Regions from separate parts of the Streptomyces sp. NBC_00631 genome, predicted to be linked through region 2. Evidence: riboswitches for the same ligand, from Rfam matches in the RefSeq annotation. Region 2 holds a riboswitch; each other region holds the start of a gene.
The links. A riboswitch is a leader RNA that binds a small molecule or an ion and turns the genes downstream of it on or off. The one in region 2 is predicted to bind cyclic di-AMP.

Region 1 (6,485 bases), 1.8 Mb from region 2:
GCCACACGTTACGGGTGAGTTGGTTGTCGTGGCAGTGTCTAAAGAGTTCGCAATGTCCCAATAGGCCTTGTCGGAGTAGGCAATTCCGGCTTAGCGTCCTTTGGGGGACACGGACGGGGTGGGTCCGGTCCGTAGGGGGGACACGTGGGGGGACCCGTGGCCAGGAATGCCGTCAGCGTGCCGTTCGAGGCGGACCGTGACGTGCCGGGCCTGATCGTCAAGTTCGGCGACTATCCGCTGCACCACGGCGGGGTCGGCGCGATTCGCAGTCTGGGCCGCCTGGGCGTCCCCATGTACGCGATCACGGAGGACGCCTACACGCCGGCAGCCTCCTCCCGTTATCTCAGGCGGGCGTTCGTGTGGCCGACGACAGGCGCCGAGGAACCGGATCATCTCGTCGAGGGACTGCTGCGCGTCGCACGCCGTATCGGCCGTCCGACCGTGCTGATCCCCACCGACGAGGAGGCGGCCGTCCTGATCGCCGAGCACCAGGACGCGCTCGGGGACCGTTTCCTCTTCCCGCGCGTGGACGCGGAACTGCCGCGCCGGCTGGCGAGCAAGCAGGGCCTGCACGAACTGTGCGTGGAACACGGCGTTCCGAGCCCGGCGGCCGCCTTCCCTGACTCGTACGACGAGATCGTCGACTTCGCGGAGAAGGCCCGCTTCCCGATCGTGGCCAAGAATCGCGAGGCGTTCGTCCGGCGCAAGCAGCCCGCCGTCAACGGGACGACGCGGATCGCCACCCGCGAAGGACTGCTCGCTCTCGCCCGTGACTGGGGCACCCATCCGGGTGTCATCCTCCAGGAGTACCTCCCGAGGGAGGAGGCCGAGGACTGGATCGTGCACGCCTACTTCGACGCCGACTCCAATCCGCGCGCCCTGTTCACCGGCGTCAAGGTCCGCTCCTGGCCACCGCACGCCGGCATGACCGCCAACGCCTACGTCGTCGACAACCCGGAACTCGCCGACGTCGCCGCGCGTTTCATCAAACAGATCGGATTCACCGGCATCATCGATCTCGACCTGCGCTTCGACCGGCGCGACGGGCAGTACAAGCTGCTCGACTTCAACCCCCGCATGGGCGCCCAGTTCCGGCTCTTCGAGAGCGAGTCGGGGGTGGACGTCGTCCGCGCCATGCATCTGGACCTGACCGGCCGCCGCGTTCCGGATGGGGAACAGCGCGCCGGCCACCGGTACGTCGTGGAGAACATCGATCTGCCCGCTCTCCTCGCCTACCGCCGCAGCGGCTATACGACGCCGCATGCACCGAAGCGGCCGAGCGGGACCGAGCTGGCCTGGCTGGCGGGTGACGACCCGCTGCCGTTCGTCACGATGCTCGCCCGCTTCGTGCGTCCGGGCGCGAAGCACCTCTATCAGCTGTGGCGCACCAACCGCCGCGGCTCAAGCACCTCCACGACGTAGGCGCCGCGTCTCCTGGGGAGGGACTTCGTGATCCACCGGTCGCAGTCATCGGCGCCGGGCCCTTCGGTTTGTCGACCGCCGCCCATCTGCGGGCGCGCGGGCATCCCCGTCCGGGTCGGTGACCCCATGGTCAGCTGGCGCGACCACATGCCGGCCGGGATGATCCTGAAGTCCACCCCGCCCGCCTCCAGCCTGGACTGCCCGCAGCGCGGGCACACCCTCGCCGACTACTGCGACGCGGAGGGCATCCGCCGGCTGGTGACCGACGAGGACGTCGTCCCGGTGGAGACCTTCATCGATTACGGCGAGTGGTTCAGGGTCGCATTCGGCGCCCCGCCCTGGGACCAGCCGAAGCTGCGACCGCAGTCGCCGTTCGGCCGGGCCTGGTCCCTGTGGGCTCTCAGTTACTACCCGCACCCCTACTGCCACCTCCGGCACGGATCCGCCCCTACCTGGTCCGCCGGGTGCTGGGGCCGCTCGGCGCCTGGTGGCTGCGCGACCGCTTCGAGGGCAAGGTCCAGGTCCGCGAGGTAGCCGCTGTGACCGGCGCCGGTACCTGGGACAGCGCCGCGGTCCTCACCGTACGCACCCACGACGGCGGCACCGAGCGTCTCGCCGCCGACCACGTGATAGCCGCCACCGGCTACCGCGTGGACCTCGCCGCGATGGACTTCCTCGGCCCCGAGCTGCGCACCCGCGTCGCGGTCGGTCGCGGAGCCCCGAGACTCGGCGCGGGATACGTCTCCTCCGTGCCCGGCCTGTACTTCACGGGCCTCGCGGCGGCCGCGTCGTACGGGCCGGTGATGCGGTTCGTGTGCGGTACGGAGTTCGCCTCACCGCGCCTGGCCAAGCACCTGGCGGCAGCCCACGCCTGACACCCCCGGGGCCGGACCGTCACCCGCCCCGAGGCCTACGCCTCCTCCTCGGCCGCCCACTGCCAGGCCAGGAACTCCTCGATCAGCTCCGGCGGGTTGGCCGCCCGGGTGGCCTCGACCTCCCAGCCCGGGCAGTACATGTCGAAGACAACCACCGGCAGTGGCCGCCCGAGGACCTTCTCGATCCGGCCGCTGTCGTGCAGATCCCGGGCCAGCCGGACGCACGCGTCGGCGAAGTGCCGCCCCAACAACTCGCGCGCGGCGTCCAGTTCGGCGGCGTCCTCGTCCCCGTCGAACCAGAGTCCGAGCCGCCGGACCTCCTCCACGTAGAGCGCGCTGCCGGCCGGGTCCTCAGGGCAGTTGCCGAGCATCTCGAAGCCGTCGAGGAGCCAGCACGCGTAGTTCCAGCGGGCCTCGTCCGGGTCCTCGCGGCGTCTTTCGGCCGCGTACTGGCTCTCCGTGTTGTAGCCGATCGCCACATAAGGTCTGCGCTTGTCGTCGTCGACCCGCCAGACACGGAACGACAGCGCGTAGATCTCAGGCCGCGACTCCTCCGGGAACCGCTCCAGCACCCCGGTCGCCGCTGCCAGCAGATACTCCCGGAAGTCCCCCCACCCGTCCGTCACCACCAACACCCCCGCCGGATCGGTACAACCGCCTCACCGACAACGTAACGCCCGTCACTGACAACGGCCCCATCACGGCGGGGGCGGGCGCCACTTGAGGCCGAAACGCACAGTGAGTCGCAGGGGCGTGCTGTCCGTATTCTCTGATCATGGTCGCACCCTCCCCGTACTCACTGATCGCCACCGACCTGGACGGCACGCTGCTGCGCGCCGACGACACCCTCTCGGAACGGTCGCTCACCGCGCTCGCGCGGGCCGGCCGGTCCGGTGCCCGGCACCTCGTGGTGACCGGCCGCCCCGCGCCGAGAGTGCGCCCGCTCCTCGACGACCTCGGCTGCACGGGACTCGCGGTCTGCGGCCAGGGCGCGCAGGTGTACGACGCCGGCGCGGACCGGCTGCTGTGGTCGGTCACCCTGGACCGGGAGCTGGCGGAGACCGCGCTCGGCAAGATCGAGGCCGAGGTCGGCCAGGTGTACGCGGCGGTCGACCAGGACGGCGTGGACGGGCTCACGCTCATCGAGCCCGGCTATCTGATGCCCCACCCCACATTGCCCGCACTGCGCGTCGCCCGCCGCGACGACCTGTGGTGCGCGCCCATCAGCAAGGTACTGCTGCGCCACCACACCCTGTCCGACGACGAACTGGCGGCGACCGCCCGCTCGGTGGTCGGATCGCTGGCGACGGTCACCATGTCGGGGCCCGGGACCGTCGAACTACAGCCGTGCGGGGTGACCAAGGCGACCGGGCTCGCGCTGGCCGCCGACCATCTGGGACTGAGCTCCGGACAGGCCATCGCCTTCGGCGACATGCCCAACGACATCCCGATGTTCGAGTGGGCCGCCTACGGAGTGGCGATGGCCAACGCCCATCCCGAACTCAAGGCGCGGGCCGACGAGATCACCACGTCGAACGAGGACGACGGCATCGCCGTCGTCCTCGAAAGACTCTTCGACTGACCCGGGGCGTCGATCAGTACGCGCCGTGGACGTTGTCCATCGAGCCGTACCGCGCGGCGGCGTAGTTGCAGGCGGCGGTGATGTTGGCGACCGGGTCGTAGATGTCGAACGACGTGCCGGCCACGTGGTAGGTGTTGAACGTCGGGTCGATCACCTGGAGCAGGCCCTTGGAGGGGATGCCGGCGGCCGCGTTGGAGTCCCAGAGGTTGATGGCCTTCGGGTTGCCCGAGGACTCCCGCATCACGTTGCGGTAGATGCCGTTGTAGGTGCCCGGGATGTGCTTCTCCGACATGATCGCGAGCGACTCGCGGATCCAGCCGTCGAGGTTGTTCGGGTACCCGGCGAGGGTCGTCGAGGCCGTCGTGCTGGAGGACCCGGCGGCGGAGGCGGCGGTCGCCCCGATCAGCGGAAGGGCGAGGACGGCGGCGCCGGTGCAGGCGACGGCGAGCGTGCGGACAATGCGGTTACGGCGGGGACGGCAGTGCTGAACGGCAGCGGGCATGGCGAAGTTCCTCTCCGTCGCCTGCGAGGTGAGCTGTCGGGTTCGGGCTCGGGGAGTGCCCGGCCGCACCGCCCGAAGACGATGCGACTTCACCCCTAGCCGTTCCGGAACGACGTCTGTTGGGTGACGTCGGCCGCCCGGTCCGGCGACTTACCTGGATCCCCCGCTCCTGCCGTGCGAATGGACTCGTCGATGGGTCACGACGGGCGGCGGCAGGATTCGGCGTCCGCCCGGCGAGCGGGAACGTATGCGAGAGCACATGTCCGGAACAAGTAGTCCATTCACACAACACACCGATTGACCTTCGCCTGAGGCGTATGTGGTGCTTGATCCTTTGCGATCGCCAAGCCTCAACTGGCCCGCAGGAAAAGGAAAGGAAGGGGCGCCACCTGCCTTGCGGTACCGGGGCCCATGTGACCTACTTCACGAAATCGCAATAACCGCAAATCGGACATGAGGGATTCATGGAATCCACCTTTTTCCTGGTTCGACGGAAAAACTTCCCACCCGCATTCACATGAATCGCCTCCACTGGGTGACGGAGTGGGCGTCGATGTGGGTGATTCAAACGGAAAGTCCAAATTGTCGGATTGTGGGGTATTCGGGGTGAATGGCGTGGACTGAATGGCGAGGTGGCTGTGCGCCGGCAGTGGGTCCTGCTCGCTCGATCGGGTGTCTCTCCGGCGTGCCCCTCGTCAACTTCGGAAGCTCCGGTACGCGCGCGTGCCGCCGTCCGGACATGGCTGGGACGTTGGGAAGGTGATCGCTGAGCCGTGACGCTCGTCACGTTGAGGATGGAGTGGCGGGCTCCGGGACCTCCCGGGTGAGTGTCCGCCGGGAGGGTGGAACCTCCGCTGTGATGCGCATCGTTGTCAATGCTGTCGTCCGCGAAGTGGGCCGGTCGGCGGCTGCTGTGGGCGGTCGGCGAGGTGCCACGGGCGTGGGAGGCCGTTCCGCCGGTCAAGGAGATGTGGGTCAAGGGGGGCGGAGGGTGTCGCGCGTGGTCTCGTGGAGGTGGCGCGTACGGATGTGCGGGAGGTGGCGCCGTTCGTGCACCAGCTGCCCTCGTCGGCTTCGGCAAGCAGGGGAGGGGGTACCTCCGGGCAGGTGATGTCGCTCGGGAGGGAAGGGACGGTTTCGGGGTAGCAGTCAGTCGGGAGACTCGCCGCCGGACAGACCCTCACGCCCGGACCCGGACCCGAACCCGGCGCTGGCCCCGGTGTCGGTCCTGGTGCGGGACACGGCCTGGGCCATGGTTCGGGACAACTGTCTGCACTTGCTGTTAAGTCAGTGGATGTCAGGTCGTATCGGCTGATCAAAAACATAACGGTCGTGATCCGATAGCGCCCGGGGTGTAACCGTGGGCGCTATCGGTGATCGAAACCTGACCGGATACGCTGACTTGAGTGATGGCAGCGACCTATCGACAAACCGCGTAATCGCCAGTAGACACCAGCAGACAGGAGACCCCTCGTGACCGTCGTCGGGCCGTTCGGGCTGAGCGTGCGGGACCAGGCTCTGGAAGCCGATGTCCAGGCCGGATTGACGGCTGTCGAGGAAGGCTTGCTAGAAGCTACCAAGAGCGAGGTCCCGTTCATCACGGAGGCCGCACAGCACCTCGTGCGGGCCGGGGGGAAGCGGTTCCGGCCGCTGCTGGTGATGCTCGCCGCGCAGTTCGGCGACCCGTACGCGCCGGGTGTCGTGCCGTCGGCCGTGGTCGTCGAGCTCACCCACCTGGCCACGCTGTACCACGACGACGTCATGGACGAGGCCTCCGTGCGGCGCGGTGTCGACAGCGCCAACACCCGCTGGGGCAATTCGCTCGCCGTCCTCACCGGCGACTTCCTCTTCGCCCGTGCCTCCCAGATCCTCGCCGACCTCGGCCCCGAGGCGGTCCGGGTCCAGGCCCTCGCGTTCGAACGGCTGGTGACCGGCCAGATCCTGGAGACGGCAGGCCCGACGGACGGGCGTGACCCGGTCGAGCACTACCTCGACGTGCTCGGCGGCAAGACCGGCTCGCTGGTCGCTGTCTCCTGCCGCTTCGGCGCGATGCTGTCCGGTGCCGACGAGACGGTCGTCGACGTCCTCACCCAGTACGGCGAAC
Region 2 (6,485 bases):
CGGAGCTGATGACGCACCTGCTGAACATCGATCCGCCGGACCACACCAGGCTGCGGCGGCTGGTCAGCAAGGCGTTCACGCCACGCCGGGTGGCCGAGTTCGCGCCGCGGGTACGGGAGCTGACCGATGAACTCATCGACGGGTTCGCGGCCACCGGGTCCGCCGACCTCATCCACGACTTCGCCTTTCCGCTCCCCATCTACGCCATCTGCGACCTGCTCGGCGTCCCGCGCGAGGACCAGGACGACTTCCGGGACTGGGCGGGGATGATGATCCGGCACGGGGGCGGCCCGCGGGGCGGGGTCGCGCGGTCGGTGAAGAAGATGCGGGGATACCTGGCCGAGCTGATCCACCGGAAGCGCGAGGCGCTGTCCGCCGAGGCCGGTCCCGGCGAGGACCTCATCTCCGGGCTCATCCGGGCCTCGGACCACGGTGAGCACCTCACCGAGAACGAGGCCGCGGCCATGGCGTTCATCCTGCTGTTCGCCGGGTTCGAGACGACCGTCAACCTGATCGGGAACGGGATGTACGCGCTGCTCACCCATCCTGGGCAGCGGAACCGTCTGCAGGAGTCCCTGGCCGCCGGCGAACGCGGGCTGCTGGAGACCGGTGTCGAGGAACTGCTGCGCTACGACGGGCCGGTGGAGCTGGCCACCTGGCGGTTCGCCACCGAGCCGGTCACCGTCGGCGGGCAGCACATCGCGCCCGGCGACCCGGTCCTGGTCGTCCTGGCCGCGGCGGACCGGGACCCGGAGCGGTTCGCCGAGCCGGACACCCTCGACCTCGCCCGGCGCGACAACCAGCACCTCGGGTACGGCCACGGCATTCACTACTGCCTCGGCGCCCCGCTCGCCCGCCTGGAGGGGCAGACCGCGCTCGCGGGTCTGCTCACCCGCCTCCCCGACCTGCGACTCGCGGTGGACGAGAGCGAGTTGCGGTGGCGTGGTGGGCTCATCATGCGCGGACTGCGCACGCTCCCCGTGGAGTTCACGCCCGCCGGCCGCTGAGCCCTGCCGAGGCCCGTACCGCCCCGAACAGCCAAAGGTGACCAGCGCTCAAGTCTGTGATCTTCACGTGATCTGCGCGGCATTAACTTGTGACAAGTGATCGTCTGCCGATACGTTCACCCATCAGCGCGGCGCCCCTGCGGGACCCGCCGCGCCGGTCACCGCTGTCGCTCGAAAGGTTTCCGCATGCTCTCCGGGAACGGTCGTCACCGTCGCCCCCGTCAGGCTCCGGCCCTCCTCGTCGCGGCCGGGGTGACCGGCTCCGCCATCGCCATCCCGCTCCTCGGCGCGGTGAGCGCGCACGCTGCCGACGGCTCCACCTGGGACCAGGTGGCCGAGTGCGAGAGCGGTGGCTCCTGGAGCGCCGACAACGGCAACGGCTACTACGGCGGCCTCCAGATGTCCCTGGACGACTGGGAGAAGTACGGGGGCACGGAGTACGCCACGACGCCCGACCAGGCGAGCCGTTCGCAGCAGATCGCGGTCGCCGAGAAAATACTCGCCGACCAGGGCACCAAGCCCTGGCGGACCTGCGCCCTGCTGGCCGGGCTCTCCTCCGACGACGCCTCGGTGAACGTCGACACGGGCCTTGGCGGATCGGCTGACTCGTCCTCCTCCGACTCGTCGGACACGTCCTCCGGGCTGTCGGACTCGTCGTCCTCCTCCTCCGACTCCGGTTCCTCCTCGGGCGCCGCGGACTCCGGGGACGACTCCAGCACTCCCTCCCCGAGCGCGAGCGCGGGCAGTGACTCCAAGACGGACACCCCCAGCAAATCCACCAAGACGGACAAGTCGGAATCATCCGGCTCCGGCACCGGCTCCGGTACCTCGAAGGCGAGTGAGAATCCCGTCACCTCCGAGGCTGACGACTCGGACAATTCGTGGCAGACCGGAGGCTCTTGGAGTCTGGTCGACACGGGGGCCGTCGGTGGCGGCGGCAAGCATCGCGGCGGCTCGGCGGACGAAAGCGTGACAAACGGTCAGGATGCCACCTCCTCCGCCCGTCACGCCTCCCGCGACAGCGGCACCTACACCGTCCGTGAGGGCGACACCCTCGCCTCCATCGCCGACTCCCTTGACCTCGACGGCGGATGGCGTGCGCTCTATGCCGCGAACAAGGCCGACATCGGTACCGACCCGAACGCCATCACCCCCGGTCAGACCCTGAAACTCGGCAGCGAATCGGACGAAAAGTAGCGGGAGTTGACGCCCCGCTTCGAGGGCTAATGTCCGTTTTGGCGAAAGTGTGGGATGAGTCTCAGAAGCCCTGATCATCTTTGAAATTCGCCGGATGCCCTGTTTACGGTCAAGGCCGCTCGTCACCACGAGCCCCGGCTGTCGCAACGCCGAGTCCTGCCAGCGGCCGTCCGGGAACAGTCGTCGCGTCAAGCGCCGTAGGCAGGAGCGGGGGACCCAAGGTAAGTGCCGGGACCGGCAGTCGAGGCTGCCGATCCGGCTCGGGGTGAAGCCGCGCACCGACACACGGGTGTGCGGCCGGGCAACTCAACCGGCCCGAACCCGACAGCTCACCTCGCAGGCGTCGGTGAGGGGATCGATCCATGCTGTTTTCCGGCAAGGGCAAGCACCGTCGTCCGTCCAAGGCCGTCCGCGCCATCGCTGTCGCCGGTGTCACCGGCGTCGCCGTCGCCGCTCCGCTGATGGCGGCCGGCAGCGCCTCGGCCGCCACCGCCTCCGAGTGGGACGCCGTCGCCCAGTGCGAGTCGGGCGGCAACTGGGCCATCAACACCGGCAACGGCTACTACGGCGGTCTGCAGTTCTCCGCCTCCACCTGGGCCGCGTACGGCGGCACGCAGTACGCCGCGCAGGCGAACCAGGCCACCAAGGCGCAGCAGATCCAGATCGCCGAGAAGGTCCTCGCCGCGCAGGGCAAGGGCGCCTGGCCGGTCTGCGGCACGGGCCTGTCCAGCGCCGCCTACACCGGCGGCGGCTCCAGCAGCTCCTCCAGCTCCAGCTCGTCGAGCAGCAGCACCAGCACCCGCTCGACCGGTACCCAGGCCGCCTCCCGCTCCGCCGAGCGCCCGGCTGCCAAGAAGACCGTCACCACCCCGACCGGCAAGAAGGTCAAGAAGGGCGACGGCGAGTACAAGGTCGTCAAGGGTGACACCCTCAGCTCGATCGCCGAGAAGCACAAGGTCAAGGGCGGCTGGCAGGCGCTGTTCAAGCTGAACAAGGACATCGTCGACGATGCCGACTTCATCTACCCGGGCCAGCAGCTCCACCTGAAGTAAAGGCGCGGGCGCGGTGCGGCGCGTGCCGCAAGTACTAAGCGGCGCCCAGCTGAAGCACAGCCCCCACACAACCGTGGTCCCCATAGTGGAGGCCACGTGAGGGCCACCCCCGTCCCCCACGGCTCCCCGCTCCGGTGCGTTTCCCCCCGTACGCACCGGGGCGGGGTTTCTCTTTGCCGTCCTCCTTCCGGTCCCCTTCTTGGCCCGCTCTTCTTCCGTTCTTCATCGGGACCCCCTTTGTTCCGCGCATGAACAATGAGTACCGTCAGTGTGTCCACGGGTCGGTCGGTCGTGCCGGCCGACGGGCCCGGGACGGTTAGGCTCTAGTCGCAAGGCTGAGCAAGGGCCGGCCAGGCCCACGTGCGCCCCGCACAACCAGCGTCACATCCCAAGAAGGAGATGCTCGTGCCGTCCATCGACGTCGTCGTAGCCCGGGAAATCCTGGACTCCCGAGGCAACCCCACGGTCGAGGTCGAGGTCGGCCTCGACGACGGCAGCACGGGTCGTGCCGCCGTCCCGTCCGGCGCCTCCACCGGTGCCTTCGAGGCCATCGAGCTCCGTGACGGCGACCCCAACCGCTACCTGGGCAAGGGTGTCGAGAAGGCCGTCCTCGCCGTCATCGAGCAGATCGGCCCGGAGCTGGTCGGCTACGACGCCACCGAGCAGCGCCTGATCGACCAGGCCATGTTCGACCTGGACGCCACCGACAACAAGGGCTCGCTGGGCGCCAACGCCATCCTCGGAGTCTCCCTCGCCGTCGCGCACGCCGCCTCCGAGGCGTCCGACCTCCCGCTCTTCCGCTACCTGGGCGGCCCGAACGCGCACCTGCTGCCGGTGCCGATGATGAACATCCTCAACGGCGGCTCGCACGCGGACTCCAACGTCGACATCCAGGAGTTCATGATCGCCCCGATCGGCGCGGAGTCCTTCTCCGAGGCGCTGCGCTGGGGCGCCGAGGTCTACCACACCCTCAAGAAGGTCCTGAAGAGCAAGGGCCTGTCCACCGGCCTCGGCGACGAGGGCGGCTTCGCCCCCAACCTGGAGTCCAACCGCGCCGCGCTGGACCTCATCCTGGAGGCAGTCAAGCAGGCCGGTTACGTCCCCGGCGAGCAGATCGCGCTCGCGCTCGACGTCGCCGCGTCCGAGTTCTACAAGGACGGCAAGTACGAGTTCGAGGGCAAGTCCCGCTCGGCCGCCGAGATGACCGAGTACTACGAGGAGCTGGTCGCGGCGTACCCGCTGGTCTCCATCGAGGACCCGCTGTTCGAGGACGACTGGGCCGGCTGGAAGGTCATCACCGACAAGCTCGGCGACAAGGTCCAGCTCGTCGGCGACGACCTGTTCGTCACCAACCCGGAGCGCCTCGCCCGCGGCATCGAGGAGGGCACCGCCAACGCCCTGCTGGTGAAGGTGAACCAGATCGGTTCCCTGACCGAGACGCTGGACGCCGTCGAGCTCGCCCAGCGCAACGGCTTCAAGTGCATGATGTCGCACCGCTCCGGCGAGACCGAGGACGTCACCATCGCCGACCTCGCCGTCGCCACCAACTGCGGCCAGATCAAGACCGGCGCCCCGGCCCGCTCCGAGCGCGTCGCCAAGTACAACCAGCTGCTGCGCATCGAGGAGATCCTCGACGACGCGGCGGTGTACGCGGGCCGCAGCGCGTTCCCCCGCTTCAAGGGCTGACCCCAACCTGGGGTAACGCTTAGCCAGTCGTACGTACGTCCCCGTACCCGGTCCCGTACCGTGTCCGGGGACGTACGCACGTATCAGGGAGGCGGGGACATGGCAGTGAAGGACCGGGACCGGTTCTCCACCGCGACCAGGCTCAAGCTGCTCGGCGAGCAGACGGCGGCCCGGGTCTACCGCTCCCAGACCCGGCGCCAGGCCCGCCGCTCCCGGCTCACCGGCCGCGCCGCGCTCCTCGCGATCGTGCTCTGCACGATGGTCGTCGCGCTCGCCTACCCGATGCGGCAGTACGTCTCCCAGCGCGCCGAGATCTCCGACCTGGAACGCCAGCAGCAGCAGGCCCGGCAGCGGGTCGAGCAGCTGCGGGACCTCAAGGCGCGGTGGCAGGACGACGCGTACGCCGAGCAGCAGATCCGGGAGCGGCTGCACTACGTGATGCCGGGGGAGACCGGCTACATCGTGATCGACCCCGGTGTTGCCAAGCAGGCGCACGCCTACCTCGGGGCGGCCGACCGGCCCTGGTACGCGAACGTCTGGGACGGCGTCGACAAGTCCGACGCGTCCGACCAGTGAGCAGCAGAGCAGCAGTGGCGCAGCAGAGCAGTAGTAGCGCAGCAGAACAGAAAGACAGGCATGGAAACGGCTCCTCCCTCCACTCCGCGTACCGAGCCGACCGACGCGGACGTCGAGGCCTTCAAGCAGCAGCTCGGGCGGCCGCCGCGCGGACTGCGGGCGATCGCGCACCGGTGCCCGTGCGGCCAGCCGGACGTCGTGGAGACCGCGCCGCGGCTGCCGGACGGGACGCCGTTCCCGACGCTGTACTACCTGACGTGCCCGAAGGCCGCGTCCGCGATCGGCACGCTTGAGGCCAACGGCGTGATGAAGGAGATGACGGCGCGGCTGGAGAGCGATCCGGAGCTGGCGGCGGCGTACCGGGCCGCACACGAGGACTACATCCGGCGCCGGGACGAGATCGAGGAGCTGACGGGCTTTCCCAGCGCCGGCGGTATGCCGGACCGGGTGAAGTGCCTGCACGTGCTCGTGGCGCACTCCCTGGCCGCCGGCCCCGGCGTGAACCCGCTCGGCGACGAGGCGATCGCCATGCTGCCGGAGTGGTGGGCCAAGGGGGCGTGTGTGGTGTCCACGGCCGAGCACTGACCGACGGACAGGTCGCCCTCCCGGAGGCTCCGCCCCGGGCCCCCGGGTCCCTCGCCCACCCACCACCCGACTCGGTTGATCGAATGGTTGCCGTCCCGACCCGGTCCGTCGAGCAGGTGCCGCCCGGCTCGGCCCGGTCCGCCGACAAGTCACGAACAGACAAGGAACCCGCCACCCATGACCCGCGTCGCCGCCATCGACTGTGGCACCAACTCCATCCGGCTGCTCGTGGCCGACGCGAACCCGGAGACCGGAGAACTCGTCGACCTCGACCGGCGGATGGTGATCGTGCGGCTCGGGCAGGGGGTGGACCGGACCGGGCGGCTCGCGCCCGAGGCGCTGGCGCGGACGTTCGCGGCCTGCCGGGAGTACGCGGCGGTCA
Region 3 (6,485 bases), 580 kb from region 2:
GATCGGCGCCGTCCGTCTTCGGCTCCGACGCGTAGGGGTCCCAGCCGTCCACCACGGCTCCGTCCACCTGCGCGGCCGGGCCGGGGTTCAGCGCACCCGGATCCCGGTCAGTACGCCGTCGCCCACCTCGTGCAGGGCGACGGCGAACTCCCCCTCCCCGACGCGCAGTTCATGGAAGGCGGCCACCTGGTCCCGGTGACTCACCGCGTTGTCGACGGCCAGGACGCCGTACGGCGTCAGGACGCGCCGCAGCTGCGACCAGTAGTCCGTGTACGCCGGGCGCTCGGCGTCGAGCACGACCAGGTCGACGGACGCGTCAGGGGTCTTGGCCAGGGTTTCGGCCCCGTCGCCGTGGACGACGTCGGCGTACTCGCCTACGCCCGCCCGCTCCAGGTTGGCCAGCGCCGCGGCGACCCGGTCCGCGTCGGTCTCCACGGTCGTCAGCCGGCCGCCGGTGTCGCGGGCGGCGTCGGCGAACCAGATCGCCGAGTAGCCGTTGGACGTGCCGATCTCCAGGAAGGACGTGGCGCGCCGGGCCCGGATCAGCGTCGAGATCAGCCGGGCCGCGTCCGGGGTCATGTTGCGCAGCCTCAGCAGCCGGTCGGCCAGCGGGCCGTCGTGCGCCCGCCCCTCCTGGTAGAGGTCGTCGAGGACACGCGCCAGCTGGTCGTCCACCAGGGCTCCCTTCGTCGTCGGTGTGCCCGTTGTTGCCAGCACGTCCGGCGGGGAGCCGTACATCGGAACAAGGGGCCGGCGAAGAGGGCTCAGCCCGCGTTGAGTTCCGTCAACTCGGCCAGCGGCAGCGTGTGCTGGGTGTGCAGGACCTTGGCGCGCAGGTAGCGGACGTTGTGGGCGGTGCTGAAGACGCCGGTCGGGACGCGGTCGCGGACGGTGACGCCGAGGCCGCGCAACTGCTCCGCCTTGTCGGGGTTGTTGGAGAGCAGGTCGAGGTCGGTGATGCCGAGGGCGGCCAGCATCTGGGCGGCGGCGGTGTAGTCGCGGGCGTCCTCGGGCAGGCCGAGGGCGGCGTTCGCCTCGTAGGTGTCGAGGCCCTGGTCCTGGAGGGCGTAGGCGTCGAGCTTGTTGTAGAGGCCGATGCCCCGGCCCTCCTGGCGCAGGTAGAGCAGGACGCCGCCGCGGTCGGCGATGCGCTCGACGGCCTCGCGCAGCTGGGGTCCGCAGTCGCAGCGGGCCGAGCCGAAGACGTCGCCGGTCAGGCACTCGGAGTGCAGGCGCACCAGCGGAAGGGCGCCGGGGGCGGGCTCGCCCAGGACCACGGCGACATGCTCCTGGCCGTCGGTCAGGCCATGGAAGGTGACGAGCTCGGCGTTGACGCTGTAGCCGTCGTCGAAGCGCAGCGGGACCCGGACGCGGGCGCGCTGGGTGGCGGCGGGGAAGTCGGTCATCGGGTTCTCCAGTGTCCGGGTGCAGGACGGCAGTCCCGGTACGGGACGTCGCGGGCGTCTGCTTCAGATTTGAAGCAGACCCACGGACGGAACCCTACTCCATGTTTTAAATTTGAAGCAACAGGTTTCTGTGGGGTTTCAGAAGTCCGGCTTCACGATCGGCGACGGAAGCCGGGGCTCAGGAGCCGGAACAGGGGGACGACCGGCGCCGCCACGGCACCTCGTCCGGCGTCGGCCTGGGAGTCTCGGCGCCCTCCAGCGCCCGCGCGATCGCCGAACTGATCGTCTCCAACTGCTCCACCTGCTCGTCGGAGAGCTGGTCGAAGACCGCCGCCCGCACGGTCTCCACATGGCCGGGCGCCGTGCGCTCCAGCACCGCCATGCCCTCGTCGGTCAGGATCGCGAAGCTGCTCCGCTTGTCCCACTGGCAGTCCTCGCGCCGGATCAGCCCGTCCTTCTCCAGTCGCGTCACGGCGTACGTCAGCCGGCTCCGGGTGATCTTCGACTTCTCGGCGAGATCGGTCATACGCAGCTTGCGCTCCGGCTCCTCGGAGAGGTTGGCGAGGATGCCGTAGTACAGGTGCGGCATGCCGGCGTCCTGCTGGAGCTGCCGGTCGATCGCGTCCTCCAGGAGGTTCGTCGCCGCCATGAACGCGCGCCACGCGCGCTGCTCCTCCGGAGTGAGCCAGCGAGTCTTCATGCACCCAGTGTAGGTTTGTTTCAAACTTTAACCAAGCCTGCCCGTCCCCGGGAGTGAGCGCGTCCGATGCCGTACCCCTACGTCCTGCTCTCCGCCGCCGTCTCCCTCGACGGCTACCTCGACGACACCGGCCCCGACCGGCTGCTGCTCTCCTCGCCGGCCGACTTCGACCGCGTCGACGAGGTGCGGGCGTCCGTCGACGCGATCCTGATCGGCGCCGGCACCATCCGAGCGGACAACCCGCGGCTCCTGGTGAACGACCCGGAGCGGCGCGCGGCCCGGGTCGCGGCGGGAAAGCCGGAGTACCCCCTCAAGGTCACCGTCACCGCGACCGGTGAGCTCGACCCGGCGGCCAGGTTCTGGCACACGGGCGGCGCGAAGGTCGTCTACACGACGGACGAGGGCGCGGAGCGGGCCCAGGTCGCGGCGGACGTCGTGGCACTGGGCCCGGAGCTGGACTGGCGGCTCCTCCTGGAGCACCTGCACGACGTGCGGGGGGTACGGCGCCTGATGGTCGAGGGCGGTGGCACGGTCCACACCCAGCTCCTCCAGCAGGGCCTGGCCGACGAGCTCCAGCTGGTTCTGGCCCCCCTCTTCGTCGGCGATCCGAAGGCACCGCGGCTGTTCGGTCCGGGCGGGTACCAGGGTGGGCGGCTGCGGCTCCTGGAGACCCGCCGTATCGAGGACGTCGTCCTGACGCGGTACGCGCCCACGGCCCCCGGCACGGGCGGGTCGCCGTCCGCCGCCGACCGCCACTGGATGCGGCTCGCCTGCGAACTGGCGGCCGACTGCCCGCCGTCCCGGACCGCGTTCAGCGTGGGCGCGGTGGTGGTCGCGGCCGACGGCACGGAACTGGCCCGCGGCCACTCCCGGGAGGCCGGCGACCCCGTGGTCCACGCGGAGGAGGCGGCCCTCGCCAAGATCTCCCCGACCGACCCCCGGCTGCCTTCCGCCACGGTCTACACCAGCCTCGAACCCTGCACCCACCGCGCCTCCCGCCCGCACCCGTGCGCCGAGCTGATCCTGCGGGCCGGGGTACGGCGGGTGGTGACGGCGTGGCGCGAGCCGGACACGTTCGTGACGGCGGCCGACGGGACGGGGACGCTGCGGGAGGCGGGGGTGGAGGTGCTGGTCCTGGGGGAGTACGAGGCGCAGGCGAAGGCGCCCAACGGGCATCTTCTCGGCTGACAGGGGCGGCCGAGGAGGGGGCTGGGGTGGTTTCGCGGGTGCGGGTGCGGATGCGTGGGGGTTGCTCGCGCAGTTCCCCGCGCCCCTTCGGGGGCGCGTTGCTCCAGCGCCCCGGAACCTGCCGGTTTTAACCCGTGTGACTTCCACTCTTCGGATGGCGTATGCTGGTGTCAACGACGCGGGGTGGAGCAGCTCGGTAGCTCGCTGGGCTCATAACCCAGAGGTCGCAGGTTCAAATCCTGTCCCCGCTACTGAAACTCAGGGCCGGAATCCGATATCAGGATTCCGGCCCTGAGTCATATCCGGCTCCAGACGGCCGCAGTCACTTTGGGTGCCCGGACGGCCGCCCTCCGCATAACAACTGAGTCACCATCGAAACGCGTGTGACTCCTGAGTTGACCCGCGCACACCGTCGACTCGACCGCTTTTGATCGGTCGTGGCTGGTAAGTCCAAGCTTTAAAAGCTTAATGATCAAGGCGAACTGCTTGGAAACTGACAGCCGGGTCTATTAACGTTCGATAACGCAGCGCGGTCGTCCCAGCCGTCACCCGCGACGGCTCCGTGCGCACGCGCCGAATCCCGCAAGGGAACCGGGGAACCACCACCTTGGGGTGAATCGCGAGGCTACCGCCGGGTACAAAACGGTCGGTATACGCGCGTAGGAGACCTTCCCGCTCCGAACCCGTCAGCTAACCCGGTAGGCAGCGGAAGGAAAGGAGTGCGCCCGCGTGGCGTCCAACCCGCCTGCTCCGGCAGCCCCGTTCGTGCCCAGCCAGCGCCAGCCCGACACCTTCGGCTACGGCGGCCACCGCACCGACGAGGGCCCCTTCGAGGAGTGGAACCCCACCGAGGAGTCTCTCTCCGCGGCCCGCGGCCGGCACCGGGTCGCCAAACAGAAGGGCGGCGGGCTCGCCCGCAGCTCCACGGTTCTCGGCGTCGGCGTCATCGCCGCCGTCGGCGCGGGCGGCATGGCCAGCGCCAACACCGGCAAGCCGCCGGTCTCCATCTCCCTGCCCGACCTGCCCTCCTCCGTCAGCTCCCTGCTCGGCGAGGGCAGCGGTCACCAGGCCACCCAGACCGCGCTCAGCAGCGTCACCACGACGACCGCCACCGACGCGGACTCCTCCTCCTCGGACGCCGGTGAGGCGCTGCGCAGCCGGATCATCTCCCAGGCGGCGCAGCAGCAGAACCAGCTCGACACCAAGGCCAGCGCCAAGGCCGTCGCCGCCGCCGAGGCCAAGGCGGAGAAGGCGGCCGCCGCGAAGGCCGCCGACGCCAAGGAGAAGGCCGAGACCTCCGCGAAGCAGAAGGCCGAGCAGGCCCGCCTCGCCGAGCTGGCCAAGCAGTACACGCTGCCCGTCGTCTCGTACACGATCACCGGCACCTTCGGCCAGGCCGGCTCCATGTGGTCCTCCGGCTACCACACCGGCCTCGACTTCGCCGCGCCGACCGGCACGCTGATCAAGGCCGTGCACGGCGGCACGGTCACCGAGGCGGGCTGGGCCGGCTCCTACGGCTACCGCACGATCATCACCCTCGACGACGGCACCGAGCTGTGGTTCTGCCACCAGTCCTCGATCGGCGTGAAGGTCGGCCAGAAGGTCGCCACGGGAGATGTCATCGGCCGCGTCGGCGCCACCGGCAACGTCACGGGTCCCCACCTCCACCTGGAGGTCCACCCGAACGGCCAGGCCACCGCCATCGACCCGATGACCTGGCTGCGCGGCAAGGGCCTCAACCCCTGACCCGGACGGGCGGGGCGCCTTTACAAGAACTTCGTGTTGCGTCGGCATGGGGCGCCCGGCCCTGCGTGTTGAAGTGAGGCATGACTGCTTCTTCCGCTTCCCCTTCCCTCCGCAAGCTCGGCGCCTCCGACCTGGAGGTCTTCCCGCTCGCCCTCGGCGGTAACGTCTTCGGCTGGACCGCCGACGAGGCCACCTCCTTCGCCGTCCTCGACGCCTATGCCGCCGCGGGCGGCAACTTCGTCGACACCGCCGACTCGTACACGGCGTGGATCGAGGGCAACACGGGCGGCGAGTCCGAGACGATCATCGGCAAGTGGGTCAAGGCACGCGGCAACCGCGACGACGTCGTCATCGCGACGAAGGTCAGCCAGCACCCCGAGTACCCGGGCCTGTCCGCCGGCAACATCAAGGCCGCCGCCGACGCGTCCCTGCGCCGCCTGGGCACCGACCACATCGATCTGTACTACACGCACTTCGACAAGCCCGAGGTCCCGGTCGAGGAGATCATCGGCGCGCTGGACGAGCTGGTGCGGGCGGGCAAGGTCCGGCACATCGCCGCGTCCAACATCACGCCGGAGCGGCTCCAGGAGTCCCTGGACTTCTCCGACCGCGAGGGCCTCGCCCGGTACGTCGCCCTCCAGCCCCACTACAACCTGGTCTCCCGGGACACCTACGAGGGCCCCCTCCAGGACCTGGCCTCCCGCACCGGCCTCGCGGCCGTCCCCTACTTCTCCCTGGCCGCCGGTTTCCTCACCGGCAAGTACCGGCCCGGTACGACGGTCGACAGCGCGCGAGCGGGCCGAGCCGCCCAGTACGCCGAGTCGGACCGCGGGCAGAAGGTGCTGGCGGCCCTGGACGAGGTCGCCGCGGCCCACGAGGCCCCGGTCCCCACGGTCGCCCTGGCCTGGCTGGCGGCCCAGCCCACCATCGCGGCCCCGATCGCCTCCGCCCGCGCCCTCGAACAGCTCCCGCCCCTGCTGGCTGTGGCGGACCTGGACCTGACGAACGAGGACCTGACCAAACTGACGACGGCTTCCGCCTGACGGCTCCCGCCGGCCTGCCGGTTTTCGCCTGCTGGCTTCCGCCTGACGGCTCCGGCCGGCCTGCCGGTTTTCGCCTGCTGGCTTCCGCCTGACGGCTCCGGCCGGCCTGCCGGTTTTCGCCTGCTGGCTTCCGCCTGACGGCTCCCGCCTGCTGGCTTCCGCCTGTCGGTTTTCGCGTGCGGGCTCCGTCGGACTGGCGGCTGATATCCGGCGGCCCCCGGCTGACGGCTTTCGCGTGCCTTCGCCGGCTCGTTCTCCTTTTCCCGCCGCTCACAATTTTTTCCGCCGCCTCGGCGCTCAGCCACCACGGCGCATCCCGGCGGTGCCGGACCCTCCGCGACCTCGAAGCGCTAGCTCCGGTACGGGTTGTAGGACGGGTACGGCACCGCCGCCCCGGGCCAC

Region 1: it holds a riboswitch for cyclic di-AMP, as region 2 does, so the genes downstream of both, OHB00_RS30185 (transglycosylase SLT domain-containing protein) here and OHB00_RS21690 (transglycosylase family protein) in region 2, are expected to answer to the same signal.
Region 3: it holds a riboswitch for cyclic di-AMP, as region 2 does, so the genes downstream of both, OHB00_RS24320 (M23 family metallopeptidase) here and OHB00_RS21690 (transglycosylase family protein) in region 2, are expected to answer to the same signal.

What each region holds. Positions count from the first base shown of each region.
Region 1 is NZ_CP107734.1:6,566,166-6,572,650, forward strand. Features, by position in the region: gene OHB00_RS30165 (ATP-grasp domain-containing protein) at 178-1,422, shown strand; partial or broken gene OHB00_RS30170 (hypothetical protein) at 1,450-2,297, shown strand; gene OHB00_RS30175 (hypothetical protein) at 2,333-2,923, opposite strand; gene OHB00_RS30180 (HAD family hydrolase) at 3,073-3,879, shown strand; gene OHB00_RS30185 (transglycosylase SLT domain-containing protein) at 3,893-4,381, opposite strand; cyclic di-AMP (ydaO/yuaA leader) riboswitch at 4,387-4,583, opposite strand; gene OHB00_RS30190 (polyprenyl synthetase family protein) at 5,855-6,485, shown strand, end outside.
Region 2 is NZ_CP107734.1:4,738,920-4,745,404, reverse strand. Features, by position in the region: gene OHB00_RS21700 (cytochrome P450) at 1-1,007, shown strand, start outside; gene OHB00_RS21695 (transglycosylase family protein) at 1,194-2,204, shown strand; cyclic di-AMP (ydaO/yuaA leader) riboswitch at 2,388-2,562, shown strand; gene OHB00_RS21690 (transglycosylase family protein) at 2,567-3,256, shown strand; gene eno (phosphopyruvate hydratase) at 3,656-4,942, shown strand; gene OHB00_RS21680 (septum formation initiator family protein) at 5,042-5,518, shown strand; gene OHB00_RS21675 (DUF501 domain-containing protein) at 5,579-6,103, shown strand; gene OHB00_RS21670 (exopolyphosphatase) at 6,281-6,485, shown strand, end outside.
Region 3 is NZ_CP107734.1:5,318,974-5,325,458, reverse strand. Features, by position in the region: gene OHB00_RS24345 (O-methyltransferase) at 88-675, opposite strand; gene ribA (GTP cyclohydrolase II) at 765-1,406, opposite strand; gene OHB00_RS24335 (MarR family winged helix-turn-helix transcriptional regulator) at 1,585-2,106, opposite strand; gene OHB00_RS24330 (dihydrofolate reductase family protein) at 2,173-3,294, shown strand; tRNA gene OHB00_RS24325 (tRNA-Met) at 3,472-3,545, shown strand; cyclic di-AMP (ydaO/yuaA leader) riboswitch at 3,856-4,016, shown strand; gene OHB00_RS24320 (M23 family metallopeptidase) at 4,024-5,040, shown strand; gene OHB00_RS24315 (aldo/keto reductase) at 5,121-6,083, shown strand; gene OHB00_RS24310 (PrsW family intramembrane metalloprotease) at 6,434-6,485, opposite strand, start outside.